4 regions of the Micromonospora sp. FIMYZ51 genome follow, and region 4 is predicted to be linked to each of the others. Evidence: riboswitches for the same ligand, from Rfam matches in the RefSeq annotation. Region 4 holds a riboswitch; each other region holds the start of a gene.

Region 1 (7,735 bases), 2.1 Mb from region 4:
GGCCGGCAAGCGGCGGCTCGCCGGTCACCCGGGCGCTGCGCCGGCACCAGCCGGAGTTCGTGCTGCACTTCTCCGCCCCGCCCGGCTCGGAGTACCAGGTCACCATGTGGCTGCCGTACCTGGCGCGGATCGGTCGGCCGTTCGTGGTGATGGTGCGCGAACCGGAGTCGCTGGCCGCCATCGCGGCGGCCACCACCGCCCCGGTGCTCTACTGCCCCACCCTGCGCAGCATGGACGAGGTGCTGGTGCCCAGCCTGCGGGTGGCGTTCTACGTCAACCACGGCGCGAAGAACAGTCACTGCCTCCGTTTCACCCAGCTCACCCACATCCAGCTGCACCACGGCGACAGCGACAAGGCGTCCAGCGCCAACCCGGTGTCCGGGATCTTCGACCGGATCTTCGTGGCCGGCGAGGCGGCCATCGACAGGTACGCCCGGGCCGGGGTGGCGATCCCGGCGGAGAAGTTCGTCGTGGTCGGCCGTCCGCAGGTCGAGACGATCGAGGTACGCACCGAGCCCGCCACCGGCCTGGCCAACCCGACGGTGCTCTACACCCCCACCTGGACCGGGCACCACGCCGACGCCGACTACTGCTCGCTGCCGATGGCCGAGCCGCTGCTGCGGCGGCTGCTGGACCGGGGTGCCACGGTGATCCTGCGGGCGCACCCCTACACCACGCAGAACCCGGCCTCGGCCCGGTACCTGGCGCGGCTACACGACCTGCTCGCCGCCGACCGGTCCCGCACCGGACGGCAGCACCTGTTCGGTGCCGCAGCCAGCCGGCTGAGCCTGGCCGAGTCGGTGAACCGTGCCGACGCCCTGGTCTCCGACGTCTCCGGCGTGGTGTCCGACTGGCTCTACTCGGGCAAGCCGTACGCGGTCACCGACACGGGTGCCGACGGCGACCGTTTCACCGAGCGGTTTCCGCTGGCCGCGTCCGGCTATGTGCTGCGCCGCGACCTGACGAACCTGGACGAGGTGCTGACCGGGCTGCTCGACACCGATCCGCTCGCCACGGCCCGCTGGACGACCCGGCGGCGGTACCTCGGTGACTTCCCCATCGACGCCTACGCCGAGGCGTTCCTGGCCGCCGCCCGGCGCGAGTTGGACCCCACCTGGGCTCCGCCGACGCCGCGCGCCGCGCGCACCGCCCCGCTCTCCCCCACCACCTGACGCGCGGGCACTGCCCGCCAGGTCCCCGTAGCCGGGGACCTGGCGGATCCACTTTAGACTTGTCCGCATGTCGCAACCGACGCCCGACCAGCCGCCCGCCCGCAAGTTGGTGTGGGCCCCCGACGAGATCCGCGTCAACCTCGAACAACAGGTCGAACCGCAGGACAGCCTGGGGCAACGGGTGGCGCGGGTCGGGATTCTGGCGTTCCTCTTCACCGGGTTGCCGGCCTTCGTGGTGTTCGCCGCCACCACTGTCGTCGCACCGTCGGTGACCGACGGAGCCGGGATCGGCACCACCGCCCGCTGGGCGGTGCAGGTCGCCGGCCTGATCGCGATCGCGGCGATGGTCACGTCACGGCCGCCGAAAGCCACCGCGCCGGACCCCGCCGCGCCGGACGCGCCGGGGTCGACCCGACGGATCACGCTGCGGCTGGTGCGGCACGTACTGGTCACCGGCGGCTGCGCGGTGCTGATACTGGCGCTGGAGGGGCTCGCCGTGGGCCAGATCGCCACGTTGGCGCTGCTGCTCGTCGGCGTACTGCATGTGCTGCCGCTGGCGGTGGCCCGGCTGCTGGTCCGCCGTCAGTCGCGGTAGCGGTCGGCCACGGCGGCGAAGGCGGCCTTGGGCTCCCAGGGCAGGCCGGGGTAGGTGTCGCCGTCCCGGCCGTCGAGGACCTTGACGATCCCGAGGCTGGCCAGGTCGAGGTCGTCGGCGGGGTCGCCGTCGGGGCGGTGCGGCAGGTTGTACAGCGCGAACAGGTGCACGAAGGCGCTGTCCACGCCCTCGCTGTCGAAGATCTCCAGTAGCTCGCTCAGGTAGGCCGCCTGGCCGGCCTCGTCGCGCTGGTAGCGCCCGTTGAGTCGGACCGGTTCGCCGGTGGCCTCGTCGTACTCGATGATCTCCATACTGCGCGGCGCGACGTCGCCCGCACCGCGCCAGGTCGCGGTGCCGAAACCGGTGATCGCGACCGGACTGGGCTGGGCGACGAGTTCGCGTACGGCCGCCCGGAACTGGTCGGCGACCTCGGCGGAGCGGATGAGTTCGAGGGTGACGAAGTCGAACAGCTCCCAGTCGACGCCCTCGAACGGAATGGCGGCGTAGGTCACCTTTCCGTGGAAGCGTTCGCGGATCGCCGCCACGGCGGTGCGGAGGAACCGGTCGAGCCGGGAGCGGACCTCGGCGATCCGTTCGGCGCGGCCGACCGGGTCGGCAAGGAGGTTGCCGAGTCGGTCGTCGATGCGGTCGCCGACGACGAAGCCCCGGTTCATGATGCTCAGCTCGACGCCGGAGACGAAGACCACCTCGGCCCCGGTCGCGCGCAGTCGCTCGGCCCGCTCGGCGCAGTCGAGAAACAGGGCGAGGGCCTCGTCGGCCGACAGGTCCAGCGGGTACGGCGAGAACCAGACCTCCAGTCCGAGTTCGGCGGCGAGCCGGGCGGCGAGTTCCAGGCGCTGCGGGTCGCCTCCGACGATCTGGACGGCGGTGCAGTGCAGGTCGTCGCGGATGATTGTCAACTCTCGCCGGACCAACTCCGGGTCGAAGTGCGGCAACGAGTTGTGCCCGTCCCGGACGAAGCCGGTGTCGTAGCTCATGCCCTTGGCTCGCATGTCTGTCGGTCCTTCTCGCTCGGGGCGCCGCCGGGGTGGGGGCTCGTGGCGACGCTAGCAAATTTCTGCGCGCACGCAAGTTTGCGGACACGCAGAGATTGTGCGATGGTGAGCGGGTGACAGCAGCGGGCCGCCCCTCCTTGCGGGAACGGAAGAAGCAGGCGACCAGAGCGGCGCTCCGCACGGCCGCGCTGCGCCTGGCGCTGGAGCGCGGGCCGGGCAACGTCCGCGTCGACGACATCGCCGAGGCCGCTGGGGTGTCACCAAGGACGTACAACAACTACTTCTCAAGCCGCGAGCAGGCGATCATCGCGGCGGTCACCGCAGAACGTACGGCACAGGTCGCGGCGGCCGTGCTCTCCCGGCCCACCGAGATCGGCCTCGCCGACGCCGTGCTCGACGCCGTCGTCGGGCAGTACGCCGACCAGGGCGACCAGTCCAGCGCGGCGCTGTTGATGATCACGACAAGTCCCGCCCTGCGCGCCTGCTACGTCGACACGGTCAGCACGATCGAGGGCCCGCTCGCCGACGCCATCACCGAACGCTGCCCGGACATCGACCGCCTGACCGCCCGGGTGCTCTCGGCCAGCGTCGGGGCAGCCGCCAGGGTCGCCCTCCGGCAGTGGCTGGAGTCCACGACCGTGGCACCGTCGATGCCCGGTTTCGTCGTACCGTCCGGGTCGCTGCCCGACCTGGTCCGGGCCGCGTTGACGCCGCTGGTGCCGGCGCTCGACGCGGCAGGCACGGCGGCCGGCGCGGCCGGCACGGCAGAGAGCACGGCCGGCGGGGCGGGCAAGGGCGGGCGACAGGGGCGGTGACGGTAGGGCGCCGGTTCCCCAGCGGGGAACCGGCGCCCGTTCGGGTCCGTCAGGTCGGTCAGGCCGAGTAGCCGCGCGTGGCCGCCCAGTTGGCCAGGTCGATGGTGCTCATCCAGTAGGAGTAGTAGGACCCGTCGGCCGAGTCGGCGATCTTCACCATTCGGCCCTCGTCCTCGTAGCCCACCACGGCGATGTAGTGCCCGCCGGGGAAGGAGTGCCAGCGACCGTTGGTGTCCGTGGCGCTGCCGGCCACGTTCACCACGACACCCCGCCCGTCGTTGATTGTCGCCACGACGTCGGCCTGGAGCTGGTCCATCTGGGCCGGGGTGGCCGCACCACCACGGATCCACCTGGTCTGGTAGGGGTCGCCCTTGAGCACGGCGTTGAGCACCCGGGTGGTGTCCGCCGCCGAGTTGGTGCCGGCGAACGTGGTGCCGAGCTGGCTGGCCAGGGTGTCCTGGTCGCGTTCGACGCCAGCGGCGCTCAGCGCGTTGCGCACGGCGGCCGGGCCGCAGTAGTAGCCGTTGACCTGTGCCTGGTAGTCGTAGTCCAGGACCTTCTTCGCCGGCGGCTTCGGCGCGGCCTTCTTACTGGTCAGGTCCGGGTCCGGCGTGGCGGAGCTGGCCTTCGGCGAGGGCGACGGCGAGGGCGAGGCGGCGGCGCTGGCCGCGACCGATTCGCTCGGCGCGGACGATGGGGTCTGCGCCACCCGGGCGTCGCTGCGGGAGGCCGCCGCGTCACCGCGCAACTCGGCGACGGTGGTGGTCTGTGCGCTGGCCGGGGCGTCCCCGGTGCCGGCGAGCGCGGCACCCGTGCCGGTCGCCAGGATGAGCGCCGCCGCCGATCCGGCGACGATCTGGTACGGACGCTCCGTCGCCAGGCGGCGGAGCTGACGCTTGACGGTGTGCTTCACAAAATCCTCCACGAGGGCTGGGGCGGCCGTACCGGTGCCGGCGGTCGGGTCGGCAGGGGAAACCGACGACCACCCGGACGCGGACGGACCGTTCGAGAGATTCACCCGGGGACACCGGGCGGTGGCGGTGGGTCCGGTATCAGCTCGCCGTCGGAGAGCCGGCGAACGCGGACACCGCGATGCCGTGGAGGCGTGGGAACAACGGGGGGATCGGTACGTGTTGCACGCGAATGGAGCTCCTTCCGACACCGCCGACCGGGTTAGCTGACGGATTCGGGCGGGAAGATCGCCCTACCGCGGGCCGAGGCTCGCGGATTCACCCCAGGTAATGCAGTGGGTCCCCGGTTCGTGAGATCACGATTGAGCGGGTCGGCGCGGCGTCGCCTTTTGCGATCGGTTACCGCACCGGACGGGGCGACATTACTGGCCGGTCAAACCGCGCGCCAACCCGTCATTGCCTGCGTAAACATGATCCAGATCAATTATTTCCGGGTATTCGGCGACTGGCGTCGCTCAATGGGATTCGGGGAATTGAGCACGCCGAAAGGCGACAACCGGACCGACCACCCAAAAAGTCCCGGAAATTACGTAACCGATGCACCCGAGCGCGCTCGGTGACCGTTTCCGGAGTCAATGTGACCGGGGTCACCCATCTCGGGGACTGCACCCGCACCGGTCGGCGAGGTCGGTCCGACCGCCCGACCGGGCGGTCATCCGATCAGCCCACCCGGGCCGGACGCCAGCGCCGGATGACGGCCGGCCGGCCGAAGGCGACCCGGCGCCGCGTCGGCACCCGGTCCGGCCGAAGTCGCTGTGCGGCAGCGTACGCCTCGGCAGCGAGCGTACGGGCGGCCTCGGCGGCGATTCCGGCCGCCCGCCACGCCGCACGTTCCCGGGCCTCGGCCGTCCGGTACGCGGCCAGCCGACTGTCGCGCAGCAGCCGGGCGAGGGTGATCTCCTGCTCGGCAGGGTGCCATCGGGGATCCCCACCGCGCCGCCGAGCGAACACCTCGCTCAACTGCCGGGCTGTCAGGTCGCCCCGCCAGTGCGCGGCCATCGCGGCGCGGTGCAGCCACCGCTCCCGGGCGGCGTACTCGTCCGGGCTCCGCACCGCCCCCGGCACCGCGAGCGGCACCGTGGCCGCGAGTCGCCGGGCAACCTGCTCCGCCTCGTCGTACGCGGTCCAGGCGCGTTCGAGTTCCTCGTGCGCGACCCGCCAGGCGTCCCGTCGCCGCTGGGCGTTGCGCGCGGCACCGGCCGCCGCCACGGCCACCTCTCCGGCGTACCTGCTCAGGTCCGCGGCCGTGGTCACGGCGGGATCCTCGGCCGAGTCGCCCTCGGCCACCGGCGCACCCTCGACCGCCGGTGCCCCCTCGGTCGACCGGGCCCGCTGCGGGCGGGCGACCAGGGCGGTGAGCACCCCCAGCGCGAGCACCAGCAGCGCCGACCAGATGGCGACGGCCCGGGGTACCTCGGTCAGGAACTGGTAGAGGACAGACTGCTCCATGACCTGCCTCAGCGGGAACGAGGCACGAGGCCGGTCAGCATCCGGACGGCCGGACGCCGCGAGCACCACAGTGGACAGGCAGGCGCGGCGATGAGCACGGCCCTCACGCTACCGCCGTCGTCGTGGCAGCCGCATCGCCGTCCGGGCGTGTCGGGTGGGACTGTTCGCCGGATCGAGCCGACGCTCGGCCGAGCCCTATCGTCCGGAGTGGACAGTCCCGGCGGCGCTCGGGCGGGGCGGCGCCAGCCGGCGCATCATGGGTTGCTCGACGTAGCGGTGCAGCAACGCGGCCAGGGCCAGGGTGAGCAGCAGGAATCCGATCACCGCGGCCGGACCCCACCAGCCCGGGAAGCCGGTCCCCCAGTCGCCGGTGATCCGCATGATCGTCATGATCGCGAAGACGTGCACCAGGTAGAAGGCGAAGGAGACCTCGCCGAGCCAGACCATCGGCCGGGACCGCAGCGGCGACCGGCTGCCCCGCACGTCCGCGTCGGCCGCCGCCGCGATCAGCACGACGTACGCCGCCGACAGGATCGCCGCCCACAGTTCGGCACGGATCCACTGCGCGGCCACCACCCAGGTCGCCACGAAGATCAGGCTCGCCACCAGCAGGCGCGGTCCGCGCCAGCGACCCCGCAGCATCAGTTCGGCGGCGGCCACCCCCATCCAGAACTCCAGCGACCTCACCAGCGGGAACACCTGGGTGAACCACCACCGGTACTGCTCCGGCACCAGCGTCTGCGCCGGCCAGAGCGCCAGGATCAGCAGCGGCACCGCGATCACCACGGCCCACAGCTGCCACGGCCGGGCCCGCCGCACCAACGGCAGCGCCAGCGGCAGGCACAGGTAGAAGAACAACTCGCAGGAGAGCGACCAGCTCACGTTGTTGACGCTGTAGAAGTAGCCCGGCCGGGGATCCCAGGCCTGGAGCAGGAACAGGTTCTCCACCGCGGCCACCGGGTTGATCGGGTCGGCGAACCAGAGCGCGGCCAGCATCGCCACCGCCCACATCAACAGGTGGTTCGGGTAGATCTTGGCGAACCGACGCCGCCAGAACCGCCGCCGGGAGTCACCGGGTCGAGCCGACCAGACCAGCACGAACCCACTGAGGACGAAGAAGAACTGCACCCCGGACAGGCCGAGGGTGAAGATCTTGCCGACCACCGCCTGGTGGTCCGGCTCGGCGATGATCCGCATCGTCCCGGCGTGGAAACCGAAGACCAGCAGGGCGGCGACCCAGCGCAACCCGGTCAGCGACGGCAGCCGGCTCGCCGTGCCGCGTCCGGTCGGGGCGGTCGGCCGGTCGACGGTCGTGCTGGTCATCCGGGCACCCTACCCGCCCACTCCCACCCCAGGTGTAAGGAAGGGCCCCCTGTTAACGCCTCGTGCATAGCAAGGGCCCCCTGCTAACACACCTGCCCACCAGCGCCGAATCGCGCCGTACCGGCATCTTCCGCGCCGACCGCCCATGCTAGAAACAACGTTCAGGGTCGACCGCGCCCCCGCCATCTCGGATGTGAAGGGCCAACCATGACCCAGTCCCCCACCCCCACGCGCTCCCGCTGGTCACCCTGGTCGGTGCACGGCGACGGCCGGTCGATCCGCCCCGGCGAGGTGGTCCACCCCGACGAACGGCTCACCTGGCCGCGTACGATCGGCGTCGGCGTGCAGCACGTGGTGGCGATGTTCGGCGCCACCTTCACCGTGCCGCTGATCA
Region 2 (7,735 bases), 1.6 Mb from region 4:
GCGCCTAGTCACGTCCGTCGATTGGGCTGGTCACGTCTGTCGACCGTGCAAGCTGTCGACCGTGCAAGCTGTCGACCGTGCAAGCTGTCGACGGTGCAAGCGCCGGAGAGGGCCGTCCTGGCGTGCTCAGCCGGCGTCGAGATCCGACAGGTCGACGTCGGTCGCCTCGGTGACGGCCCGGACCGCCGTCACCGCGGCGTAGCCCTCGGTGAGCAGGGCCAGGTCGGTGCCGGGCTGCACCACCTCACCCGGCTCCTCCAGGGCGGTACGCACGAAGCCGTGGCCGGACTCGGCGACGGTCATCTGCACCTGGCCGAAGGTGGCCAGGGTGCCTCGGCGGACGCCACGCAGCCGGTCGAAGGGCAGGTCCGGCGCGTTGACGTTGAGCACGCTCTCCACCGGCCCGGCGGTCAGCCGGGGCAGCAGGTCCAACGCGACCCGGGCGGCGGTCGACCAGTGCCGGTCGGCGTCGCGTATCCGGGCGGCGGCAGCCACCGCGGCACCGCCGCTGGCTGCGGTGGCCTCACCCACCGACAACACGTCCAGCGAGACGGCCATGGCCCGGCAGCCGTTGGCGGCGGCTGTGAACGCCGCGCCCACCGTGCCGGAGTGCAGCACGGCCCGCCCCGCGTTGGCGCCCCGGTTGATTCCCGAGAGCAGCACCGCCGGTGGCGGCCCGAAAGCGCCGTGCACGGCGATGAGCGCGATGAAGCCGGGGCTGCCACCCACCCCGAACGCGGGCACTCCGTCCAGTTCCGGCAGCGGGTGGTCGCGTACCACCACCTGGCCGTCCTGTTCCAGCGCGCTCATCGCGGCGCTGGTGCCGCTCGCCTCCTCCAGCGGTGCGGCCACCACCACGTCGTGCCCACGCTCGACCGCTTCGCGGGCCAACGCCTGGATGCCGGGCGCGCTGATGCCGTCGTCGTTGGTGATCAGGATTCGCAAGGTCATCGCCCGGCCACCCGCTGGGCCAACTCGTCCGGGGTGGTGCGTTGCTGCGGCTGGACGCCGGCCGGCTCCAGCCGGACCCGGTCGACCAGGCCGGTGATCGAATCGAGCCGGCCGGTGCCCAGCCCGTGCCGGGTGACGTTCAACGCGCCGGCCGCCGCACCGGTGCGGATGGCGGTGTGCACGTCGCCGCCCCGGGCCACCACGGCCGCCACGCTTGCGGTCATCGAGTCGCCCGCGCCGCGCGGATCGGCGGCCTCCAGCCGGGGCATCAGCACCTCGAACACCTCGCCCTCGACAAGCGCCAGCGCCGGCTGGTCGGCCCGGCTGACCACCACGTTCTCGGCACCGGAGGCGTGCAGTTCGTGCATCGCGGCGATGAGCTGTTCCGCCTCGTCGCCGGCCGCCCGCCCGTCGGCGATCAGTTCCTCGTGGCTGACCTTGACGAAGAAGACCCCACTGTCCAGTACCGCGTTCAGGTGCTCACCACAGAGGTCGACCACCACCCGGCTGCCGTTGGCACCGAGGTCGGCGGCGAAACGGCGGTAGAGGTCGGCGGGTACCAGGGACGGGTCGTTCGGCCCACTGAGTACGCTCACCGCCGCCCGCAGTCCCTCGCCGAGTGCCAGGTTGTACAGCTCGTCCAGCTCGTGCCGGCTCAACGGCTGGCCGGTCACGTCGACGATCTCCCGGCGGGTGCCCTCGCGGCGGTCGTGCACGTACCCGCCGCTGCCGCCCGAGTCGCGGGTGACCACCTTGAGGTCGACCCCCTCGCTGATCAGCAGCGGTTTCAACACCTGACCGATCTCGCCGCCGAGCGCCGTGCAGAGCACCACGTCGACACCGTGCGACAGCACCATCCGGGCCTGCCAGACACCCTGACCGCCGGGATGCAGGTGCAGCTCCGGGGCGTCGTTCGGCTTGTCGATCGTGACGGTGAGCAGCGGCGTCGGTGCGAACACCATGACCCGTCCGCTCACGGTTGGCACCTGCCCATGACCGTTCCTTCCGTTCGAGCTGACGAAATGTCCGCTTACTGCAAGGACGGTAACCAAGGTGGCGGCACGGCGCACGGCGACGGGCTGAGGCGAAAACGACGTCGGGTGGGCCGCCGTGCGAGGCGACCCACCCGACGTGCCGGTCTTCGATCAGTAGACCGACAGGTGGACGTGGTTTGTGTGGTCGCTCGACGGGTCGCCGCGAGCGCCGCTGTACGACTTCCACCCACTGCTGGGCAGCCAGATCTGCTTGTACCAGATCACGTAGAGCACGGCGAGCCGGTCGGAGTTGTTCACGAAGTACGCCGCCAGGTTGTTGCCGTACGTCCGGTCGCCACCCGTGGCCGCACCGCCGAAGCCGTTCTTCTGGGCGGCGAAGTCGCAGGCTCGACCCTTCGGGTGCTCACCCGAGCCGCCGGAGCGGTAGCAGGAGACGTACCGCGTGAAGCCGGCCGCCTTGGCCTGGTTGAGCGCGTGCAGGGTGCGCGGGGTGATGCAGCCGTTGGCCGGGGTGGGGTCGTTGACGCTGCACGACTCCTTCGGCCACGAGCCGTTGGCGTTGCGCGGCGCCGGCTTGGCGGTGGGGCTGGACCCACGGCTGCTGGTCGGCGCCCGGGTGGCCCGCTCGGCGGCTGCGGCGGCGCGTTCGGCCGCCTCGGCCCGCTCGTTGGCGACGGTCAGCGCCCGCTCGGCCTGCTCCTTGCGCTTGGCCATCACGGCGACCTGCTTGCGTTCCTCCTGGATCTCAAGGTCCAGCGCCTGCTTGGTCTTGCGGATCTCGTCGCGGGTGGCCTGTAGCTCGCGGACCGCGCGGTCCTCGTTGGCGGCCACCACGTCCAGCGCCGCCGCCCGGTCCATGAAGCCGGCCGGGGTGCCGCTGTTCAGTAGCGCCGACGCGGCGCCGAGCCGGCCGGTGCGGTAGGCCTGCGAGGCGATCTCGGCCACCTTTGCGGTGCGCTCGCCGAGCTGCTGCTCGGTGGTGCTGAGCTGCTTGGCCAGTTCCTTCTGCCGCTTCACCGAGCGGTCCAGCGCGGCTTTGGCGTCGAGGTAGCCCTTGCTGGCCGCCTCCAGTTGGGCGCGCAGTGCCGGGGTGCCACCCTCGTCGTCGATGTCGTCGGGGGCTGCCGCACGCGATACCGGTGGCGCGGCGGTCGCGGGGCTGAACGGTGCGAGCGTGACGCTCAACACGAGGGCGAGCCCCGCGGCGATCAGGGCCGCCATCCGGGCGGCCGGTCTCACGGTTGCCACTGCTGGCATGCACATGTCCTTCCGTCAGCCGCCGACCGGGTTAGCTGACGGGTTCGGGACGGAAGATCCCTACCGCGTGCGCGGATGCACCCCAGGAACATGGTTCCCCGGTTCGCCCTGGCGGGCGATTAGGCGGCGACCACCGCCGGCACCGGTGGGTGCCGCCTGGCGGGGGCCGGGTCCGAGCGTACCGGGACTGCTGTGACTGGTGCAGCTGCTGTGACTCCTGGTACTTGCTCGTTCACCATTAAATCAGACATAACGGCACTAAGGCGGCAGTTTCCCGGAATTGCTCAGTCGACCGGGTCGATCGTGGTGAGCCGCTGAGTGGCTCGGGAAAGGGCGACATAGAGGGTGCGTACCCCGGCGCCCGGCTCGGCCCGGATCTCGCCCGGGGCGACCAGCACCACCCCGTCGTACTCCATGCCCTTGGCCTCCAGGCTGGTCACCACCTGGAGACGCTCCCCACCGAGGCCGTCCAGCCAGGCCGCGACCTCGTCGCGACGCGGCACCGGCGTGATCACCCCGACGGTGCCCTCGACCTCGTCGAGCAGGGTGCTCGCCGCCGTCGCGACGGTGCTCGCCAGCTTCGCCGCCGGCACCGTCAGCTGCACCGGGTCGACCCCGGTGGTGCGGACCGCCGTGGGCAGCGCGAGATCCGGGTACACCCGGCGGATCTCGGCCGCCGCCACCGCGAAGATCTCCGCCGAGTTGCGGTAGTTGGTGGTGAGCGTGAACCGGTGCCGGCGGCGCCGGCCCAGCGCCTGGTCCCGGGCCCGGGCCAGCTCCTGCGGATCGCCGGTCCAGGCGGTCTGCGCCGGGTCGCCGACGACGGTCCAGGAGGCCAGCCGCCCGCGTCGGCCGATCATCCGCCACTGCATCGGCGAGACGTCCTGCGACTCGTCGACCACCACGTGCGCATAGTCCCGGTAGTCCTCCGGGCGTTCGCGGGCCGCCTGCCGGGCGGCCCGTTGCCGGTCGGCGAAGGTGCTCAGCTCGCGTACCCCGCCGGCCAGCTGGTACGGGTCCCGCTTCGGGCGGGCCGGACGCACCGGCTTGCCGAGCAGCGCGTCCAACTCGTCGAGCAGCGCCACGTCGGCCACGCTCGGCCCCCGCTCGGCTGACTCCCGGTACGCCTGGCCGAGCAGTCGGGTCTCGGCACCGGAGAGCAGGCCGGCGGTGTAGCGGCGCAGCCGGTCCGGCTGCGCCAGCCAGCCGAGCACGTGCCGGGGATGCAGCCGGGGCCACCAGGCCTTGAGGAAGTCCCGGAAGTCCGTCCGCTCGATCAGCTCGTCCTCGAAGGCCCGCTGCTCCGGCAGACCGGAGATGCCCAGCCGGCGGGCCTGCGCCCAGAGCGCGGCGAGCACCCCGTCGAAGCCGGCCCGGCGCACCTCGTTGCGGCGGGCGCCCCGGGGCAACGCCCGGTCCCGGATGGCGTCCAACTCGGACCGCTCCAGCCGCAGCAACTGCCCCCGGTAGAGCAGCCGCAGCTCGGCCGGCGAGTCGGGCACGGCGTCCCGAGCGGCCCGTTCCAGCACCTTGCGCATGCGCAGCGACCCCTTGATCGCCGCCACCTCGGGCGGGTCGGTCCGGGTGGCGGCCACCCCGAGGAAGAGGCTGCCCAGCGAGTGCAGGGTGGCGGTCTCCTCGCCCAGCGACGGCAGCACCGAGGCAATGTAGGAGACGAAGACCGAGGAGGGGCCGACCACCAGGATGCCGCCGCCGGCGTACCGGCTGCGGTCGGCGTAGAGCAGGTACGCGGCCCGGTGCAGCGCCACCGCCGTCTTGCCGGTGCCCGGACCGCCGGAGACCAGGGTGACTCCGGAACCGGGGGAGCGGATCGCCTCGTCCTGTTCCCGTTGGATGGTCGCCACGATGTCGCGCATGCCCCGGCCGGTGGTCCGGGACAGCGTGGCCAGCAGCGCGCCGTCGCCCACCACCGGCATCTCCGGCGGCGCGGCGTCCGGGTCGAGCAGGTCGTCCTCGATCCGGGTGACCCGCTCGCCGCTGGACTGGATCGTCCGCCGCCGCACCACACCGAGCGGCTCGGCGGGGGTGGCCTGGTAGAACGCGGCGGCGGCCGGTGCCCGCCAGTCCACCACAAGCGTGCTGGCGTCCTCGTCACGGATGCCGAGCCGCCCGACGTAGAGCACCTGCCCGTCGCGCAGGTCGAGCCGGCCGAAGACAAGTCCCTCGTATTCGGCGTCGAGCAGATGACGCCGCTGGGCGGCGTGAAAGACCATCGCGTCCCGCTCGACAAGGGCGCCGAAGTTGCCCACCCGGGCCAGCCGGTAGCCGTCCCGTTCGGCCCGTACCGCGGCGCGGCGCAGCTCGGCCAGTCGCGCGTACACCCGGTCGAGATGCCGTTGCTCGACGGCGATCTCCTGATCCAGGGTGCTCTGATCCACCGCTCGCTTCTCCTCGTGACGCCGCCCGGCCAACCGCACGAGATTACGCCCCGCCGAACAGCAGCCCGGAAGGGCACCTTCGCGACGCCGGTGGCAGCGGAGCGGGTCCCGGTCAGGCGCGGCGTCGGCGGTGCGCGCCGACGCGGGCCGGTGCGGCGTCGAGGACCCGGCGCAGTACGCCGGTCAGGGCGGCGTTGACCTCCTCGGGGCGCTCCATCATCAGCATGTGGCCGGCACCGGGGCAGACGGTCAGGTCGGTGGCCGGCAGCACGGCGGCGATCGACTCCGCGCACGGCGGCGGGGTGAGCCGGTCCCGGTCGCCGACCAGGGCCGCGGCCGGCAAGTGGGCCAGCGCGGCCAGCGTCGCCAGCCGGTGCTGGGTGCCGATCGAGGCGCGGAAGCCGCCGATCGAGCGCAGCGAGGCGCGGGCGACCGCCGAGGTGACCAGGCGGATGTCGACGGGATCGCAGTGTTCGCCGAAGAGCATCCAGCGGATGCTTGGGCGCAGCGCCCGCAGCAGGGCCCGTGGCGGTCGCCAGGCGCCACAGCGGGCCAACACCCCGGCCCCGGTCGTCTCGGCCAGCCGGATCAACCGGGCGATCCGTGGCGACAGGCCGTAGACGGTGTGGGCGTGCCCCTCGGCGGTGGTGGAGACGAAGACCAGTCCGGCCACCCGCCGGGCGAAGTGTTCGGGGTGGCGGTGCGCGTACTCCATGATCGTCATGCCGCCCATGGAGTGGCCGGCCAGCACCACCCGCCCGGTGGGCGCCGCCACGTCCAGCACCGCCGCCAGGTCGTCACCGAGCTGGGCCAGGGTCGCCGTGGGCAGTGCCATGCAGCTGGACCGGCCGTGCCCACGCGCGTCGTAGGTGACCACCCGGACCGACTCGAACGTCTCCCGCAGGGCGCTGTGCTGCCGGTGCCAGCTTCGCCCGTCCAACGTCCAGCCGTGCAACAGCACCACCGTGACCTCGGCGTCGGTCGGCCCGGCGACCTGCACGTGCAGGCGTACGTCGTCGGACAGTCGTACCTCGACGGGCTCTGGCATCGCCACCTCCCCACGGCCGCGTGGATGCGTAACACCGGGGATACCCGGTGGTAACACCGGCTACCCGTCATGAGACCACGCGAACCGGCACGAGCGGAAGATTCGCCAACCGTCTCCGCATCCGGGCCGGCGGCGACCAAGCTGGAGGCATGGCGGTGTCGCGGGCGGTGCCCACTGGAACGAAGCGCCGGGCACGCGGCGGTACGCCCCGGCAAGCCCTGGCCGAACTGCTCGCCGGCAACCGGCGCTTCGTCAGCGGCCAGCCGGTGCACGGGCACGACGTGACCGCGGCGGCGGCGAGCGCCTCCGGTGACCAGCAGCCGTACGCCGTCCTGCTGGGCTGCATCGACTCGCGGGTGCCGCTGGAGGCGATCTTCGACCAGACGTTCGGCTCGATCTGCGTCATCCGCACCGGCGGTCACGTGCTGGACCGGGCGGTGCTCGGCTCGATCGAGTACGTCATCGAGGTGTTGGGCGTACCGCTGATCATGGTGCTGGGCCATGAGCGGTGCGGCGCGATCGACGCCGCGATCGGCGCGCTGCGCAGCGGCCAGCGACCGCAGGGTGCGCTGGCCCACCTGGTGGACCGGATCGCGCCCGCGGTGGCCGACGTGGGAGTGGACGAGCCGCAGGTGCAGCCGTTGGCGATCCGCCGGCACGTCCGCCGTACGGTGGCCACGCTGCGCGCCGACCCCCGGCTGGCGGAGCCGCTGCGCACCGGCCGGGTCGCCGTGAGCGGAGCCCTCTACGACCTGGCGACCGGCGAGGTCACCCTGCTGGAGCCGCCCTGATCCGAGACGACGAACGCCCGCCGGGCGTACCCGGCGGGCGTTCGCGATGCTGCCTGGAGGGACTCAGCCCTCGAAGACACCGGCCTCGACCAGGCGCTTCTCGGTGGCGTCCCAACCGTCGCCCGGGTGGGCGGCGTTGAGGCTGTTGATCTCGGCCCGGATCTTGGCGGCGTGCCCGGCGGCGGCCAGCACCCGGATCTCCTCGACGAAGGCCTCGGAGTCGGTACGCAGGTGCGCGGTCTTGCCGTTGGTCAGGTTCCGGACGTAGGCGTGCTTGCCGCCGTTGAGCGGGAT
Region 3 (7,735 bases), 460 kb from region 4:
CGCGAGGTTGCCGCCCACCAGGCGCATCCGTGTGACACCGTCAGCTGTTTCCATCGAAACCGACTTTACCAGTTGCTCGCGTCGAACCGGCCCCGCTAGCATGTTGCCGCTGAAACACATTTAGCCGGTAACGAGGAGTCGGATGATGCGCGGACGGGCTGTCGGAGCGTTGATCGGCTTGTCCGGCGGCACATTCCTCTACACCACCGCCGAGGCGCTCCCGGTCGGGCTGCTGCTCACGATGGCTACCGACCTCACCGTCTCGCCGGCTCAGGTGGGGCTGCTCGTCACCGCGTACGGCGCGGTGGTCGTGGTCGCCTCGGTCCCGTTGACGGCGCTGGCCAGAAGGATCCCCCGTCGCCCACTCCTGTCGGCGCTGCTGGCCGGGTTCGTCGTCAGCACGGCGGTCACCGCGTTCGCCGGCAGCTTCGTGCTCGTGCTGGCGGCCCGGCTGGTGACGGCGGCGACCCACGCCCTGTTCTGGGCGGTGGTGGTGCCGGCTGCGGCTGAACTGTTCCGACCCGGGCTGCGCGGGCGAGTGGTCGCCATCGTGTTCGCCGGCGGCAACATCGCGCTGCTGTTGGGCGTGCCGGCCGGTACCTGGCTGGGTGAGCGTGCCGGCTGGCGGACGTCGTACCTGGCGGTGGCCGCACTCGGCGCGGTCGTGCTGGTGACGGTGGCCTCGTTGCTGCCCTCGACCCGGCCCGATCAGGGGCACGCCGCCCGGGGTGCCACGCCCGACGCCCGCCGCTTCTGGTTGCTGGTCGCCATCGCCGTCCTGACCACCGCCGGTGCCATCGCCGGCTACACCTATGTCGCCGTCTTCGTCACCGAGATCAGTGGGTTCGCCGCCTCGTCGGTCGGGGCCATCCTGCTGGCCCGCGGCATCGCCAGCGTGCTGGGGATCCTCGCCGTCGGAGCGGTGGTGGACCGCCGCCCCTGGCTCGTCCTCGGTGCGGTCGTCGCGCTCCAGTCGGTGGCACTGCTCGGGCTGTACGCCGTGGGCCACCGGCCCGCAGCCTCCGTCGGCCTGCTCGGGCTGAGCGGGCTGGCGTTCGCCGCGTTCACCGCGACGCTCGGCGGTCTCGTCCTCCAGGTGGCACCCGGACGGTCCGACCTGGCCGCAGCCACCCTCTCCGCCGCGGTGAACGTGGGCATCACGGCTGGTGCCCTGGTCGGTGGCCTCGCCCTGGAGCGTTACGGCGTACGCAGCACGATGCTGATCGGCGCCCTGCTGGGCGGCATCGCGCTGCTGCTGGCCCTGGGCGAACGGCTCGTGCCGCCCGCCACCGGGCAGCCCGCCGGCAGCGCCGCCGAGGTTGTTCGGCCCTCGGCTAGGCGGGCACCGGTGCCCGACCGACGACCACGGTAGGGATGTCCCGGGTCTGCTCGGTGTCGCCCAGCCCGACCAGCGGCAGCACCGACTCGCGCTCTTCGGCCGCCGGGAGCAGCGCGGCCATCATCTCCTCGCGGAGGCTGCGCGCTGCCGCGCCGGCAAGCTCCGCGGCCCGCCAGGCTGCCTGCTCCTGTTCCCGGGCCGCCCGCTGCCGGGCGAAAAGGTGGTCGCGTACCGCCCGGCGCAGCAGCAGCTCCTGCTCGACCGGGTGCAGCCGGGGATCCCAACCACGGTGCGCGAAAACGTCGCTGAGCTGTTCCACCGACAGCTCCCGCCGCCAGTACGCGTCAAGCGCTGCTCGGTGCAGCCAACGCTCCCGGTCGGCGTACTCGGCAGGGGTGCGTGGGGTCTGCGGCAGGGGCATCGCGGCGGCGTCCGACAGTCGACGGACGTTCGCCTCCGCCGCCTCGTACGCCTGCCAGGCCCGTTCGGCCTCGTCCTGCGCGGCGACCCACTCGTCGCGTCGGCGGCGTGCCGTCGCCTCGGCCCGGTCGGTGGCGACGGCCACCTCCCCGGTCCAGCGGTCCCGGTCGCGCTGCCGGTCGGCGTGCTCGTCGGGGGTGGGCAGGGCGGCGTCGAGAATCCGGGCGGCGGCGTCGAAGCGGAGCCGCCGGGGCCGCAGCAGCAGCCCGCCGACGGCGAGCGTCAGTACGCCCAGCAGGCTCAGCCAGATCGCGGCGGCCCGGGGCACATCGAGCAGTACGGAGGAAAGAGCGGTAGGCATCATCAACACCTCGCGGTCGAAGGAGGGTCGTCGACTGGGCGGGACGGGTGTCTGACGGCTGGTCCGCTGCCGAGGATCGCGGGTTCCGCTCGTCGTCGCCGGGTCGGCCGGCGACGGCGGATCGAACGCCAGGGGGCGAGCGAGCGGGTGAGATCGCGGCGGACGGCGAAGCGGTCCGGGGCCGTCGGTCAGGCGGCGGGCGGACCGCGTCGAGTCGGCTCGCCGGCACCGGCGGCCACCTGCGCGGTGACGAGGTCGGCCGGGACGGCGGGGGCCGGCGCGGGTCGGGTGTCGGCGAGGTCGGCGCGGGCCGGGCCGGTCGCCGGCTGCTGCGCCGCGATCCGCTGTTGCCGGGTGGTCGCCTCGTCGGTCGTCTGGCTGGGCTCGACCGCCGATCGCGCCACGACAGTGGCGGTCACCGGCCGGGCCGGTAGATCGAGGGCGGTGGGCTGACCGGGTAGGCCGGTCGCGACGGCCCCGCCGAGACCGACGACGAGCACGAGGGCCGCCAGCGCCAGGCGGGTCAACTCCCGCAGGGCGCGCAGCGTCGCCGGCCACATCGGACGGGCGAACGCGGGAGACGGCACGCCTCCAACCTATCGCTCCGTTGCGGAGATCGCAGTGCCAAGGCGGTGCCCGGATCGTGAAGCACACCACTTCGTCCGGAGTGGACGGTCGGGCGGCTCGGCCTGCGGCGGGCTCACCGGTGCTCGGTGGTTGCGCCGGTCACCGGCTCCGTGAACAGAGCCAGCAGGTCGCCGACCTGGCGGTCGGCCTCGGCCGGGTGACGGAACCGGCCGGCCGGGTTGATGGTGTACTCGTTGCGGCGGCCGACCCGGGTGCGCCGCAGGTAACCGCCCGCCTCCAGATCGGCGACGATGGCCTGTGCGGCCCGCTCGGTGACTCCCACCTCGACCGCCACCTCGCGCAGCCGGGCGGTCGGGTTGCGGGCGATGGCGAGCAGTACGTGGGCGTGATTTGTGAGGAAAGTCCAGTTACGGGCGCTTTCCCGTTCGCCTGTGGTCGCCATGGTGGCCATCGTATGACTGTCTCTCCGGGTCTGGTCCGCTGTGCCCTGTCTCCCGCCGTTGGCAAGCGTTCTGGAATACCTGAAATGCATATCACGCATATCTTGACGTAGCTTCGCGGTGCGTGTGACGGTGGTGGCGGCCCGTGACCAGTGTCGGCCGGGATGACCAGGCATTGCACCGAGAGAGGCGAGGTGACGCCGGATGAGTCGACCCGGATCGATAAGCGAGCAGCGAGCACCGGAGCGGGAGTTCCTCACCGCGGACGTGCCGGGCGCCCCCAAGCGGGCGCTGGCCGAGTTGATCGCGGGCAACCGCCGCTTCGTCACCGGCACGCTCCGCCATCCCAACCAGAACGCCAGCCACCGGGCCGCTGTCGCGGCCGAGCAGCACCCCTTCGCGGTGATCGTCGGCTGCTCCGATTCCCGGCTCGCTGCCGAGATCATCTTCGACCGTGGGCTGGGTGACCTCTTCGTGGTCCGGACCGCCGGGCACACCGTCGGGCCCGAGGTGCTGGGCAGCGTCGAGTACGCGGTGACCGTGCTGCGTACGCCGCTTGTGGTGGTGCTCGGGCACGACTCGTGCGGTGCCGTGCAGGCGGCCCGTGCGTCGGTGGCGACCGGCACCACCCCGCCGGGTCACCTGAGTGCCGTGGTGGACGCGGTGGTGCCGAGCCTGCGCCGGGCCCGCGAGGCGGGCGTCGACGAGCTGGACGGGATCGTGGACATCCACATCGCGCAGACCGTGGAGGCGATGCTGGAGTCCTCCGAAACGCTCGCCGCCGAGGTGGCCGCGGGCGGGTGTGCGGTGGTGGGCATGTCGTACCGGCTGGCCGCCGGTGAGGTGCGGGCGGTCACCGCGCAGCCCGCCGAGCTGGCCGACGCGCCGGCCCGAGCCGCCTGACCGCCCTGCGAAAGGCTGGCCCGAGCCGCCCGACCGACGCCGAAAACCGCCCCGAGCCGCCCGACCGACGCCGAAAACCGCCCCGAGCCGCCCGACCGACGCCGAAAACACGTCCCGAGCCGGCCGACCGACGCCGAAAACCGCCCCGAGCCGGCCGACCGACGCCGAGGGCCGTTCCGAGCCGGCCGACCGACGCCGAGGGCCGTTCCGCCAGGTGGCGGAACGGCCCTCATTTGTCGTGCCCGGGGTGCTCAGAGCAATGACACGTGCACGTGGTCGGTGTGGTCGGACGGGCCGCTGTAGGAACTCCAGCGCTCCGTCGCCGCGAACCAGATCTGCCGGTTCCAGATCACGTAGTAGATGCCCAGCCGGTCAGCGTTGCGGACCAGGAAGGCCGCCAGGTTGTTGCCGTATATCCGGGTGTCGTTGTTGTGCCACGGGGAGAAGCCGCTGTTCTGCAACGACCAGTCGCAGGCCCGGCCCTTGGGGTGCTCGAACTTGTCACCGGGGCGCCAGCAGCCGACGAACCGGTTGAAGCCGGCCCGCTTGACCTCCTTGTACATGTGCAACGTCCGGGGCGTGATGCAGCCCGACGTGGTCGGGTCGTTCTGGTTGCACGACTCGGTCTTCCAGCCACCGTCCGCCGCCCGGTTCGGTGCGATCCGGGCGACCGGGGAGGTGGCGGCCACCAGGCCGCCGGTGAGACCCTCGCCACCGACCAGCCGGAGCGACTTCTCCGCCTCGGTCTTCTTGCGGGCCATGTCGTTTGTCAGCTTCCGCTGCTCGCGTACCTCGGCGTCGAGCGCGAGCTTGGCCGTCTCGGCGCGCAGCTTCACCGTGTTGACCTCAGCCAGCTTCTTGTCGTTGACCAGGTTCAACTCGTCGAGCGCGGAGGCCCGGTCGATGAACGAGTCGGGGGCGTTGCTCTGCAACAGCATGCCGATCGCGCCCACCCGACCGGTCCGGTACGACTGGGTCGCGATCTCCGCGACCTGCGGAGCGAGTTCGTCCAGGGCAGCCTGGGCGCGGCGGACCTCCACCGCGAGTTCGAGCTGCTTCTTCTTGGACTTCTCCAGCTTCGCCTTGGCCTTTGTGTAGTCCCGGTTCGTCGCCTCGATCAGGTCGTTGAGCATCGGCGGGTCGTCGTCGTGCTCCGCCGGTGCGGGTGGCTTCGGCGCGGCCGTCGCAGGCATCGGCCCCGCGAACACGGCGAACGCGGCGCACACGGCCACCACGGGTGTCAACCAGCGGCGTAGGGGTGCCGTCACTGTTTTCCCTTCCATCGACCGCCGACCGGGTTAGCTGACGGGTTCGGGACGGAAGCGGCCCCTACCGCAGTCGCGGATTCACCCCACGTACCTGGGTTCCCGGTTCGCCTGGTGGCGATTGGGCGGTGGCACCGCAGGCGCTGGGGTACGCCTTCGGCGGTGACCGGCAGTGAGGTTACCCGAGAGTCCACTTGGGCTTCTACGCCCCGAACCCGGCCAGATGCGTCATTTCGTAATCGCGGTGAGTGACCAGCGACACTCGTGCTGGCCTCGCCGGCCGAGGCGGTCACGTTGAGGAGTGTCACCATGTGGTGTCCGTGCTCCTGTCCGGGTCGGGCCACCCCGGCGGGGTGGCGGTGGACGTGTTGCGGGTACGCGGTGTGCTGAGGGCGTGCAGCGCCTCGGCCCGGTCCGTCGCCGGCCGGGAAACCCTGGAATCGTCATCGTCGTCCGGGCCGGCGGGGTCGCCACCGACCCTGCCGCGCTGCTGCCCGGCCGTGGTCACCAGTGCCGCCAGGGCGGTGGTGAGCGGTACGGCGGCGATCAACCCGAGCGTGGCCACCACGCTGCGGACGATCTCCTGGGCGAGGAACTCGCTCGTCACGATCTGCCCGAGGGCGCGGGAGTCGGCGGTGAGCAGGAGCAGCAGCGGCAGCGACGCGCCGGCGTACGCCAGGATGATGGTGTTGACCACGGAGGCGATGTGGGCCCGCCCCACCCGGGTCGCCGCGCGGTACAGCTCACGGCGAGAGAAGTTCGGGTTGGCGTGCCGCAACTCGGTGACCGCTGCGGCCTGGGTGACCGTGACGTCGTCGAGCACGCCAAGCGATCCGATGATGATGCCGGCCAGCAGCAGGCCGTGCAGGTCGACGTCGGCCCGGAACATGGAGAGCGTGGTGGCGTCCTCGCTGCCGAAGCCGGTCAGGTGGGTGGCCCTGGTCGCGATCAGGCCGAGTAGCCCGGTGAGCACCAGACTGCCGAGGGTGCCCAGCACGGCCACCGAGGTCTGCGCGGAGATGCCGTGGGTCACGTACAGCACCACGAACATGATCAACGCCGAGCCGACGATGGCGACCAGCAGCGGCGGATTGCCGGCGCTGATGCCGGGCAGCACGAAGGTCAACAGGATGCCGAAGCTGGCGGCCAGGCCGGCCAGCGCGGCCAGGCCGCGCAGCCGGCCGAAGGCGACGATGGCGGCGGCGAAGAGCACCGCCAGCCAGATCAGCGGCGTGCCCCGCTGGTGCTCGGCGATGTTGTACGTGCTGATCGACGGATCCTCCGGGTCGAAGAGCGCGACCAGGATGACCTCGTCACCGGTGCTGACCCGGGGCGCGCCGGGCCCGGCCGGGATGGGCGTCTGCACCTCCTGGCCCGCGTCGGGGCCGTCCTGCACCCGGACGGTGACCGTGCCGCACGGGCCGGCCGCTGTCGTCGGCGTGCCCTCCGGGACCGCCGGGTTGGGCGGACAGGTCTCGGTCACCACCCGGGTGACCGTGCCGTGGTGACGGGGGGTGTCGTCGGCCGCCTCCGGCCGGGGGGCGTCCGTGGGCCAGAGCACCAGGGCGGCGATCAGGGTGACCAGAAAGAGGGGGACCACCGTCACGACGAGGATCCGCCGCACCCCGGGCGGGGTGGGCGGAGCGGAACGGGTGTGGTCGGCGCCCATTCAATGTCTCCCAACGATTCCAGGGCGGAGTACGTGCCGGCGGCCGGGTCGGTTCAGTGCCTGCGCACCACCGTTTGTCGACGCGACGCGGATGGTCTGAGCGTGGCGGAACGGCTGCGTACCGTGATGTGTCGGCCGGCTCTCGACGGCCGCCGCGGTGCGGCGGCGGAGGCGGACGCCCGAGGGCGGGCGTGGGCCGCGGGGCACGGATGTCGGCTGGGCATCGTGAGCGAATGGTAGCCAGCCCGGCATCCGAACGCAGGTCGCGAGGGTTTGTCGGCGGTTCGTGGCGCGCCGGGGCCGGTGTGAGCTGCGGCGGCCGGGTCAGTGGCCCGGCCGCCGCAGCTTGTCGGTGTCGCTGGTCAGCCGCGCTTCATCAGGCGGCCCACGGCGGCCATCATCTCGGTGGCCATCTCGTCGGCGCGTCCCTCGGCGGCACCCTCGTGCATGCAGTGCCGGGCGTGCCCGTCGAGCAGACCGAGGGCGACCTTGTCCAGCGCGGCCTGGATGGCGGAGATCTGGGTGAGCACGTCGATGCAGTAGCGGTCCTCGTCGACCATCTTCTCGATGCCACGGACCTGACCCTCGACGCGACGCAGCCGGGCGAGCAGCTGGTCCTTGCTGGCGGTGTAGCCGCGGATCGGCGCAGGTGTGGTCATGCGGCAAGCATAACGTACCCCCCGGGGGTATGCTACGGTCGACAGGTCAGATACCCCCGCCGGGTATCTCGACGGGTCGTCCGGTCCACTA
Region 4 (7,735 bases):
ATGCGCGACTACGAATGTCTGGCCGAGACCTTCGCGGCCGTCGTCGATCCGGTGCCCGATGACGCAGCGGCCGGCTCGGGCAGCTGCGGACACGACGAGGCGAGAAACTGACCGGAGCGCATGAAAAAGCCCAGGTCGGGAGGATGTCCTGACCTGGGCTTTGCTCCTGGAGCGGGTGACGGGAATCGAACCCGCACTGTCAGCTTGGGAAGCTGATGTTCTGCCATTGAACTACACCCGCAGGCGGGATCACTCTACCTGAGCGATCCACCCCGGCGCACCCAGGCCCCGACCGCACACCCGGCGGCCACATCGGGCCGCCGTGACCGACGAGCCGACCGGTGGCCGGAAAAAGCGGCGGGTAGGAAGAAGTTGCCGGGACGCAACAGATAGGCATTCTCAAATCTGTCGATGGGTTGTAACGTCTGCCCCACATTTTCCGCACGACGCGACACAACCCCCGGTCGCGTCGCCAGAAAGAGGTGGGCTCATGGGACCACGTCCCGTCCTGCTGCGCCGGCGGATGGCCGGCATCGCATCGACATCGTTGGCGCTGGCGCTCGGCGTCGCCTCGGTCGGCCTGCTGCCGGCCGCCGCCACGACGGCCAGTCCGACGATCGCCGGCCATGCCGCTGCCGCGCATGCCGACGAGGTTTGTGAAGACGGCACGGATGCCCTGGCCAGGGTCCGGGGCGGTGAAGCCAAGCACGACCCGAACGAGCTGACCATGGCCCAGCTTCAGCAGCGGGAGGCCGAGTTCGCCGACCTGTTGCAGGAGCGGGCCAAGCGGGTCGGGCAGCGTACGCTCAGCGCCCAGGCCGCGGCGGCGTCGGTCACCATCCCGGTCGTGGTGCACGTGATCCAGCGGGACTCGACCCGGGCCGGCGGGAACATCCCCGACTCGATGATCAACTCGCAGATCAATGTGCTGAACCAGGCGTTCAGCGGGGCAACCGGTGGTGCCGCCACGGCGTTCGCGTTCCAGCTTCAGCGCATCAACCGGGTCACCAACTCGTCGTGGTACCCGATCCGGCAGGGCTCGACGGCCGAGCGGCAGATGAAGACCCAGTTGCGCCAGGGCACGAAGGGCACGCTCAACATCTACCTTGGTGCGCTGAGCAACAACCTGCTCGGCTGGGCGACGTTCCCGCAGACCACGCTCAACGTGATGGACGGCGTGGTGGTGCTGAGCGAGTCGCTGCCCGGTGGCACCGCCACCAACTACAACCAGGGTGACACCGGCACCCACGAGGTCGGCCACTGGCTGAACCTCTACCACACCTTCCAGGGCGGCTGCTCGGGCAGCGGCGACCAGGTCTCGGACACCCCGGCCGAGGCGTCTCCGGCGAGCGGCTGCCCGACCGGTCGGGACACCTGCTCCGCACCGGGCCTGGACCCGATCACCAACTTCATGGACTACTCGTACGACTCCTGCATGTACCAGTTCACCCCGGGCCAGGCGACCCGGATGATCAACGCCTGGAACACGTACCGCGCGTAGCGCGGCAGTCTGATCCGTACGCCGGTGCCGGCCCCGAGCAGATCGGGGTCGGCACCGGCTGCGTGTCGGCTCAGGCCGCGTGGGCGTGGCGGGCCGAGCGGGCCGGCAGCGGCGCGAGGCGGTTGTCGTCAGTGCCGGCACCGGCCGGGTCGAGCCAGACCTGGACCGCCGGTCGACCCGCCAGGTCGCTCGGCCCGCCGGAGCCGACCTGCTCGCGACGGGCGAGCATCGCCACGTCGACCGTGAACTCGAAGAGTCGCCAGTCGGCGTGCGGGGCGGCCCGCGCCGCGAGGGCCAGTCGGGTCACCGTGGCGCCGTCGGTGACCGGCTTGGCCCGACCCGCGACGTACGCCTCGTCGTCGCTCTCCTCGGGCGGGAACGAGTGCAGCGCGTAGCGCCCGTCACGCTCCAGGTCGCGCCGCTTCGGCGAGTCGATCACGAAGCAGAACAGACCGTCGTCGGTGATCACCGGGGAGACCGGGTGCACCCGGGGCCCGCCGTCGGCGCGGACCGTGGCCAGATAGCCGAAGCCAGGGCCGTACTGCTGCATGAGAAGGCGGATCCCGTCGGCGAGTCGGGGCTCGTCAGCGGCGAATTCGGACCAGGAAGCCATGACCACATCTTATCGAACATACGTTCTAAGCAGGTAGTCCGACACGCAGGTCACCCGTACCGCTATGGTGTGTCGATGCTGCTCTCCGACCGCGACCTGGTCTCCGAGATCAAGGCGGGCGCCCTGGCGTTGGAGCCCTTCGAGCCCACCCTGGTGCAGCCGTCAAGCATCGACGTACGCCTGGACAAGCTGTTCCGGGTCTTCAACAACCATCTCTACACCCACATCGACCCGGCGACCCGGCAGGACGACCTGACCTCGCCGGTCGAGGTGCCCGACGGTGAGCCCTTCGTGCTGCACCCGGGCGAGTTCGTGCTCGCCTCCACACTGGAGGTCATCTCCCTCGGCGACCAGTTGGCCGGGCGACTCGAAGGCAAGTCGAGCCTGGGCCGGCTCGGTCTGCTCACCCACTCCACCGCGGGTTTCATCGACCCCGGCTTCTCCGGCCACGTCACGCTGGAGCTCTCCAACGTGGCCAACCTGCCGATCACCCTCTGGCCGGGCATGAAGATCGGTCAGCTCTGCATCTTCCGGCTCTCGTCGCCAGCCGAGCACCCCTACGGCTCGGCCGTCTACGGCTCGCGCTACCAGGGCCAGCGCGGCCCGACGCCGAGCCGCGCCTGGCAGAACTGGCGCACCTGGCCGGTCCGCTGAGCCCCACCGCAACGATCGCCCGCCAGGCTGGCAGGGTGCGAGCCGCCGTGCACGCAGCTGCCGCCGCCGACCTCGGCCTGACCGGCCGGGCCCGCGCCGTCATGGGCGCGGACCCGACCGCCGTACGCCAGCCGCGTCAGCCGGGCCGGCCGAAGCTGTGGATCGGGCTGTCGTCCATCCGCTTCATCTTGACCGGCTGACCCGCCCGGGACGAGTGCACCACCCAGCCACCGCCGACGTACATGCCGACGTGGTGCAGGTCGCGGTAGTAGAAGACGAGGTCACCCGGGCGCAGGGCAGCGCGGCTGACCGGCTCGGTGGCCTGCCGCTGCCGCGCCGCGTTGTGCGGCAGCGCCACCCCGCCACGCGCCCACGCGGCCAGGGTCAGCCCGGAGCAGTCGTACGCGTCCGGCCCCTCGGCGCCCCACGCGTACGGCTTGCCGATCTGGGCGCAGGCGAAGCTGACCGCCTTCCCGGCCGGGCCGCCCGGGTAACCGGCCGGACAGGGCTTCGGGCGCAGCGGTCCACCACCCCCCTTCCCGTACGCCCGCAGCCGCAGCCGCTGCAACCGGTCGATCTCGGCGTCGATCTGCCGCCGCTTCTGCCCGAGTTCGACCTCGGTGCCGGCCAGCTGGGTGATGCTGCGGTCCAGTGCGCCCTTGGCGGCGGCCAGTTCGTCGCGCAGCTCACGCGCCTGCCGTACGTCCTGCTGCTGGAACTGTGCGTAGCGGTCGAGCAGGCCGAGCTGCTCGACCACCTCGCCGGGCGACCTGCTGCCCAGCAGCGTGTTGACCACGCGGACCTGGCCACCCTTGTAGGCCCGGGCGGCCAGCCGGCCGACCCGCTCCATCGCCTCGTCCACCTGACGTTGCAGTGGGGCGATCCGGGCGGCCAGGGCGTCCGCCTGCCGCCGTTTGGCGGCCAGATCCTGCCGCGTGGCGTTGTGCCGTTCGATCACGGGTTCGAGCCGGTTCCAGTCCTCGTCGATCTGGCGCTCGATGTCGGCGACCGTGGGGTCGGCGTACGCCGCCGTCGCGCCGCCGGTCAGGATGACGGCGGTCGCGGTCAGGGCGGCGAGTGCGGTGGTGCAGCGGTACCAGCGGAAACGCGGCGCAGCCGTCGTCGGACCGGGCAACGCCGGCCGTCGCGACGGTGGCCGCGGGGCATGGTGTGCCACCGGGCTCCGTACTCCTTCTTCCCATACCGCCTACCGGGTTAGCTGACGGGTTCGGGCGGGAAGGGGGCGCCCTACCGCGAGGATCGCGGATTCACCCCGGGTACCTGGGTCCCCGGCTCGCTCGACAGAACGACTCGGCGGTGCCGGACCGTTACCGCCCTCGGTGGGCGGAGCTGTCAGCCGGCCGACGATTGCCCAGCGTAGGGACGATCCGCATCGATACGCAACACACCCACGCCATCACTGTCGGTGCATAAATCCGACAACGGCGAAGGCCCCGGGTCGCTTGACCCGGGGCCTTCGTTCGTTCCTGTGCTACCGCTCAGCGGTGCAGATCAGCCGGGACGGCGGAAGCCGGCGACCGGCATGGTCGTGATCGGCGATACGTTCACCGGCTTGCCGGCGCGGGGCGAGTGCACCATCAGGTTGTTGCCCAGATAGAGCCCGACGTGACTCACGTCGCTACGGAAGAAGACCAGGTCCCCCGGCCGGGCTTCGGCCCGGGAGACGGCCTTGTTCTCGCTCCACTGGGCCCCGGTGAAGTGGGTGAGGTGGATCCCGGCGGCCTTGTAGGCGTACTGGGTCAGCCCGGAGCAGTCGAACGAGTTCGGCCCGGTGGCGCCCCAGACGTACGGCTTGCCGACCTGGGCGCAGGCGACCTGGATGGCGGTCCGTGCTGCCGCGCTGACCACGTCCTTGATGGTCGGGCAGTTCGTCGTCTTGACCACGGTGACCGGCAGCGACTTCTCCAGCCGCTTGATTTCGGCGTCGATCTGCTTCTTCTTCGCCGCCAGCTGCTTCTCCTTGGCCTCCTGATCGGCGATCAAGGCGTCGAGCTTGGCCTTCTGGTCGTCGTACTTCCGCTTGACCTTCATGACGCCCTCCAGCTCACGGCGCTCCTGCGCCGCCAGCCGGTTCAGGAAGGCCATCTGCTCGCCGAGCGTGTCCGGCTTGGCGTTGAGCAGCACCGCGCCGAGCTCGGACGACGGGCCGGTGATGTAGTACCGGGAGGCCATGTCGCCCACCCGGTTCATCGCCAGCTCGGTCTCCAGGGCCAGCGGCTCGATCTTCTTCTGGATCGTCTTCGACTTCTCGCGGTTCACCTTCAGCTGGGACCGCACCTTGTTGTACTGCTCGATTGTGGGTTCCAGCCGCTGCCACTGCTTGTCGATCTCCGCCTCGATCTGCTCGACCGACGGCTCGGCGTACGCGGGGGCGGCGAGCAGGCCAGCGCCGACCGCGGCGGCGGCGACCAGGACGACCAGCCGGCGGGCGGCCCGGTGCAGGCCACCGGGACGGCGAGAGCGTCCGGGCGCGCGACGATGAAGGGGCATGGTTGCCACCGGCACCGACTCCTTTGCAACCGACCACCGGGCGTCCCGCGAGCGGTAAGGGGCGGGACAGACGACCTACGGCGGCCGGTGCCCAAGACTAGGGAAGGCGTGCTGCGGAATCAAGGCGACCAACGGCTTATTCACGTTTGCGCGACCGGTCGAATACAAAGGGTGTCGACCATTCTCGTAACAGTTATCTGGGCCAATACGTAAACGGGGTACGACGGCACCGGTGAAGGTACCCTCGCACCCCGCGTACGGGTCGTGTGTCAGTTGCCGACCGGCTCCTGCGCCGAGGCGGTCGGCTGTTCGGGCTTGACCGACCGGAGCAGGACGCTTGCCACGTCGACCACCTCGACCTGCTCACCGGCACCCTTGCCGTTCACCCCGTCGCTGAGCATCGTCGAGCAGAACGGGCAGCCGACGGCCACCGTCCTCGCCCCGGTGGACATGGCCTCCTCCACCCGGTCGACGTTGATCCGCTTGCCGATCCGCTCCTCCATCCACATCCGGGCGCCACCGGCGCCGCAGCAGAAGGAACGCTCGCTGTTACGCGGCATCTCGACGAGACCGCCGTCCGCAGCGCCGCCGGATCCACCGGCAATGGCGCTGCCCAGCACCTCGCGCGGCGGGGTGAACACCCGGTTGTGTCGACCGAGGTAGCACGGGTCGTGGTAGGTCACCCCGCCGTCGACCGGCTGCACCGGGGTGAGCTTTCCGGTGGCGACCAGGTGGGCCAGCAGCTGGGTGTGGTGCACCACCTCGAACTCGCCGCCGAGCTGGCCGTACTCGTTGCCGAGCGTGTTGAAGCAGTGCGGGCAGGTCGCGACGATCTTGCGCTTGGCCTTCTCGCGCCCCTCGAACGCCTCGTTCAGGGTCTCCACGTTCTGCTGGGCGAGCATCTGGAAGACGAACTCGTTGCCGATCCGTCGAGCGGGGTCACCCGAGCAGGTCTCGCCCTCGCCGAGGATGGCGAACGAGACGCCCGCCTCGTTCAGCAGGGTGGCCACCGCGCGGGTGGTCTTCTTGGCCCGGTCCTCGAAGGCACCGGCGCAACCCACCCAGAACAGGTACTCGAAGTCCTCCACCTCGCCGACCCGGGGAACCTCGAAGTCGAGGCCCTTGGTCCAGTCCTCGCGGGTGTTCTGCGGCGCACCCCAGGGATTGCCCTTGTTCTCCAGGTTGCGCAGCATCACGCCGGCCTCCGAGGGGAAGCTGGACTCGATGAGCACCTGGTATCGGCGCATGTCGACGATGTGGTCGACGTGCTCGATGTCGACCGGGCACTGCTCCACACAGGCACCGCAGGTGGTGCACGACCAGAGCACGTCCGGGTCGATCACACCGCCCGCCTCGGCGTCGCCGATCAGCGGCTTCTCCGCCTCGGCAAGTGCCAGTACGTCGACGTGGGCGAGCTGGGCGGCGGTGGCCTTCTCCTCGCCGGTCAGGTCCTTGCCGCCGCCCGCCAGCAGGTAGGGCGCCTTGGCGTAGGCGTGGTCGCGCAGGCTGAGCACCAGCAGCTTCGGCGACAGCGGCTTGCCGGTGTTCCAGGCCGGGCACTGCGACTGGCACCGGCCACACTCGGTGCAGGTGCTGAAGTCCAGCAGGCCCTTCCAGGTGAACTGCTCGACCTGGGCGACGCCGAACTGGTCCTTTTCCGGGTCGGCCTCTTCGAAGTCCAGCGGCTTGCCGTCGCTCATCATCGGCCGCAGCGCGCCGAGGCCGGAGCCGGTCTTACCCGGGTTGCGCTTGAAGAAGATGTTGGGGAAGGCGAGGAAGCGGTGCCAGGCCACCCCCATGGTGACGTTCAGCGAGATCACGATGAGCCAGGTCATCGAGATGGCGATCTTGATGAGGGCGGCGATGCTGACGCCGGCCTCCCAGCCCGGCAGCGCCGAGCCGACCGCGTGGCTGAGCGGGGTGGCCCAGGTCGGGTACTCGAAGTGGTCGGTGGCGACCTTGAAGCCACGGATCAGGAAACCCATGATCAGGACGGCCAGGACGACCGCTTCGACGAAGTAGCCCTGCCACATGGTGGACCCGGTGAACCGCGACCGGCGGCCGGCCCGGTTCGGCCGGTTGGCCACCCGGATGGCGATCAACACCGCGATGCCGACGATGCCCAGGATGCCGATCCACTCGGTGACCAGGCCATAGATCGTCCAGCTGCCGATCAGCGGCAGCCCGCCGGTCGGCGAGACCACCTCGAAGTACGCTTCGAGCACCAGCAGCGACAGCACGATGAAGCCGACCATCACGAACCAGTGCGCGGCACCCACCACGCTCCAGCGGAGCATCCGGGTGTGCCCGGCGGTCTCCGCGAGCATTGTCTTCGTGCGGCTGACCGGGTCGCCGAAGCGGGACGGGTCGGGCTGACCCAGCCGGATCACCGCCACCATCTTCATGACCGCGCGCACGGCAAGCCACACCGCCACGGCGGTGATGGCGGCCGCGAG

The links. Region 4 has a riboswitch for cyclic di-AMP ahead of QQG74_RS00465 (NlpC/P60 family protein). Riboswitches for the same ligand answer to the same signal wherever they lie in the genome.
Region 1: linked by a shared signal. The riboswitch ahead of QQG74_RS10730 (C39 family peptidase) and the one ahead of QQG74_RS00465 (NlpC/P60 family protein) in region 4 are both predicted to bind cyclic di-AMP.
Region 2: linked by a shared signal. The riboswitch ahead of QQG74_RS24565 (hypothetical protein) and the one ahead of QQG74_RS00465 (NlpC/P60 family protein) in region 4 are both predicted to bind cyclic di-AMP.
Region 3: linked by a shared signal. The riboswitch ahead of QQG74_RS02735 (hypothetical protein) and the one ahead of QQG74_RS00465 (NlpC/P60 family protein) in region 4 are both predicted to bind cyclic di-AMP.

What each region holds. Positions count from the first base shown of each region.
Region 1 covers NZ_CP134706.1:2,189,146-2,196,880, reverse strand. Annotated here, with positions in the region: gene QQG74_RS10750 (CDP-glycerol glycerophosphotransferase family protein) at 1-1,172, shown strand, start outside; gene QQG74_RS10745 (hypothetical protein) at 1,240-1,767, shown strand; gene QQG74_RS10740 (hypothetical protein) at 1,755-2,780, opposite strand; gene QQG74_RS10735 (helix-turn-helix domain-containing protein) at 2,897-3,598, shown strand; gene QQG74_RS10730 (C39 family peptidase) at 3,657-4,523, opposite strand; cyclic di-AMP (ydaO/yuaA leader) riboswitch at 4,746-4,888, opposite strand; gene QQG74_RS10725 (hypothetical protein) at 5,230-6,018, opposite strand; gene QQG74_RS10720 (acyltransferase) at 6,214-7,341, opposite strand; gene QQG74_RS10715 (solute carrier family 23 protein) at 7,549-7,735, shown strand, end outside.
Region 2 covers NZ_CP134706.1:5,500,646-5,508,380, reverse strand. Annotated here, with positions in the region: gene QQG74_RS24580 (STAS domain-containing protein) at 1-8, shown strand, start outside; gene QQG74_RS24575 (5'/3'-nucleotidase SurE) at 127-951, opposite strand; gene QQG74_RS24570 (PfkB family carbohydrate kinase) at 948-1,928, opposite strand; gene QQG74_RS24565 (hypothetical protein) at 2,097-3,203, opposite strand; cyclic di-AMP (ydaO/yuaA leader) riboswitch at 3,208-3,339, opposite strand; gene QQG74_RS24560 (AAA family ATPase) at 3,488-5,602, opposite strand; gene QQG74_RS24555 (alpha/beta hydrolase) at 5,715-6,650, opposite strand; gene QQG74_RS24550 (carbonic anhydrase) at 6,800-7,441, shown strand; gene QQG74_RS24545 (hypothetical protein) at 7,505-7,735, opposite strand, start outside.
Region 3 covers NZ_CP134706.1:552,562-560,296, forward strand. Annotated here, with positions in the region: gene QQG74_RS02705 (ABATE domain-containing protein) at 1-27, opposite strand, end outside; gene QQG74_RS02710 (MFS transporter) at 143-1,372, shown strand; gene QQG74_RS02715 (hypothetical protein) at 1,335-2,123, opposite strand; gene QQG74_RS02720 (hypothetical protein) at 2,309-2,707, opposite strand; gene QQG74_RS02725 (helix-turn-helix domain-containing protein) at 2,821-3,159, opposite strand; gene QQG74_RS02730 (carbonic anhydrase) at 3,353-4,051, shown strand; gene QQG74_RS02735 (hypothetical protein) at 4,303-5,319, opposite strand; cyclic di-AMP (ydaO/yuaA leader) riboswitch at 5,323-5,454, opposite strand; gene QQG74_RS02740 (YibE/F family protein) at 5,621-6,985, opposite strand; gene QQG74_RS02745 (metal-sensitive transcriptional regulator) at 7,348-7,644, opposite strand.
Region 4 covers NZ_CP134706.1:91,289-99,023, reverse strand. Annotated here, with positions in the region: gene QQG74_RS00490 (hypothetical protein) at 1-111, shown strand, start outside; tRNA gene QQG74_RS00485 (tRNA-Gly) at 168-241, opposite strand; gene QQG74_RS00480 (zinc metalloprotease) at 491-1,501, shown strand; gene QQG74_RS00475 (pyridoxamine 5'-phosphate oxidase family protein) at 1,572-2,114, opposite strand; gene dcd (dCTP deaminase) at 2,190-2,768, shown strand; gene QQG74_RS00465 (NlpC/P60 family protein) at 2,905-3,945, opposite strand; cyclic di-AMP (ydaO/yuaA leader) riboswitch at 3,958-4,095, opposite strand; gene QQG74_RS00460 (NlpC/P60 family protein) at 4,281-5,294, opposite strand; gene QQG74_RS00455 ((Fe-S)-binding protein) at 5,549-7,735, opposite strand, start outside.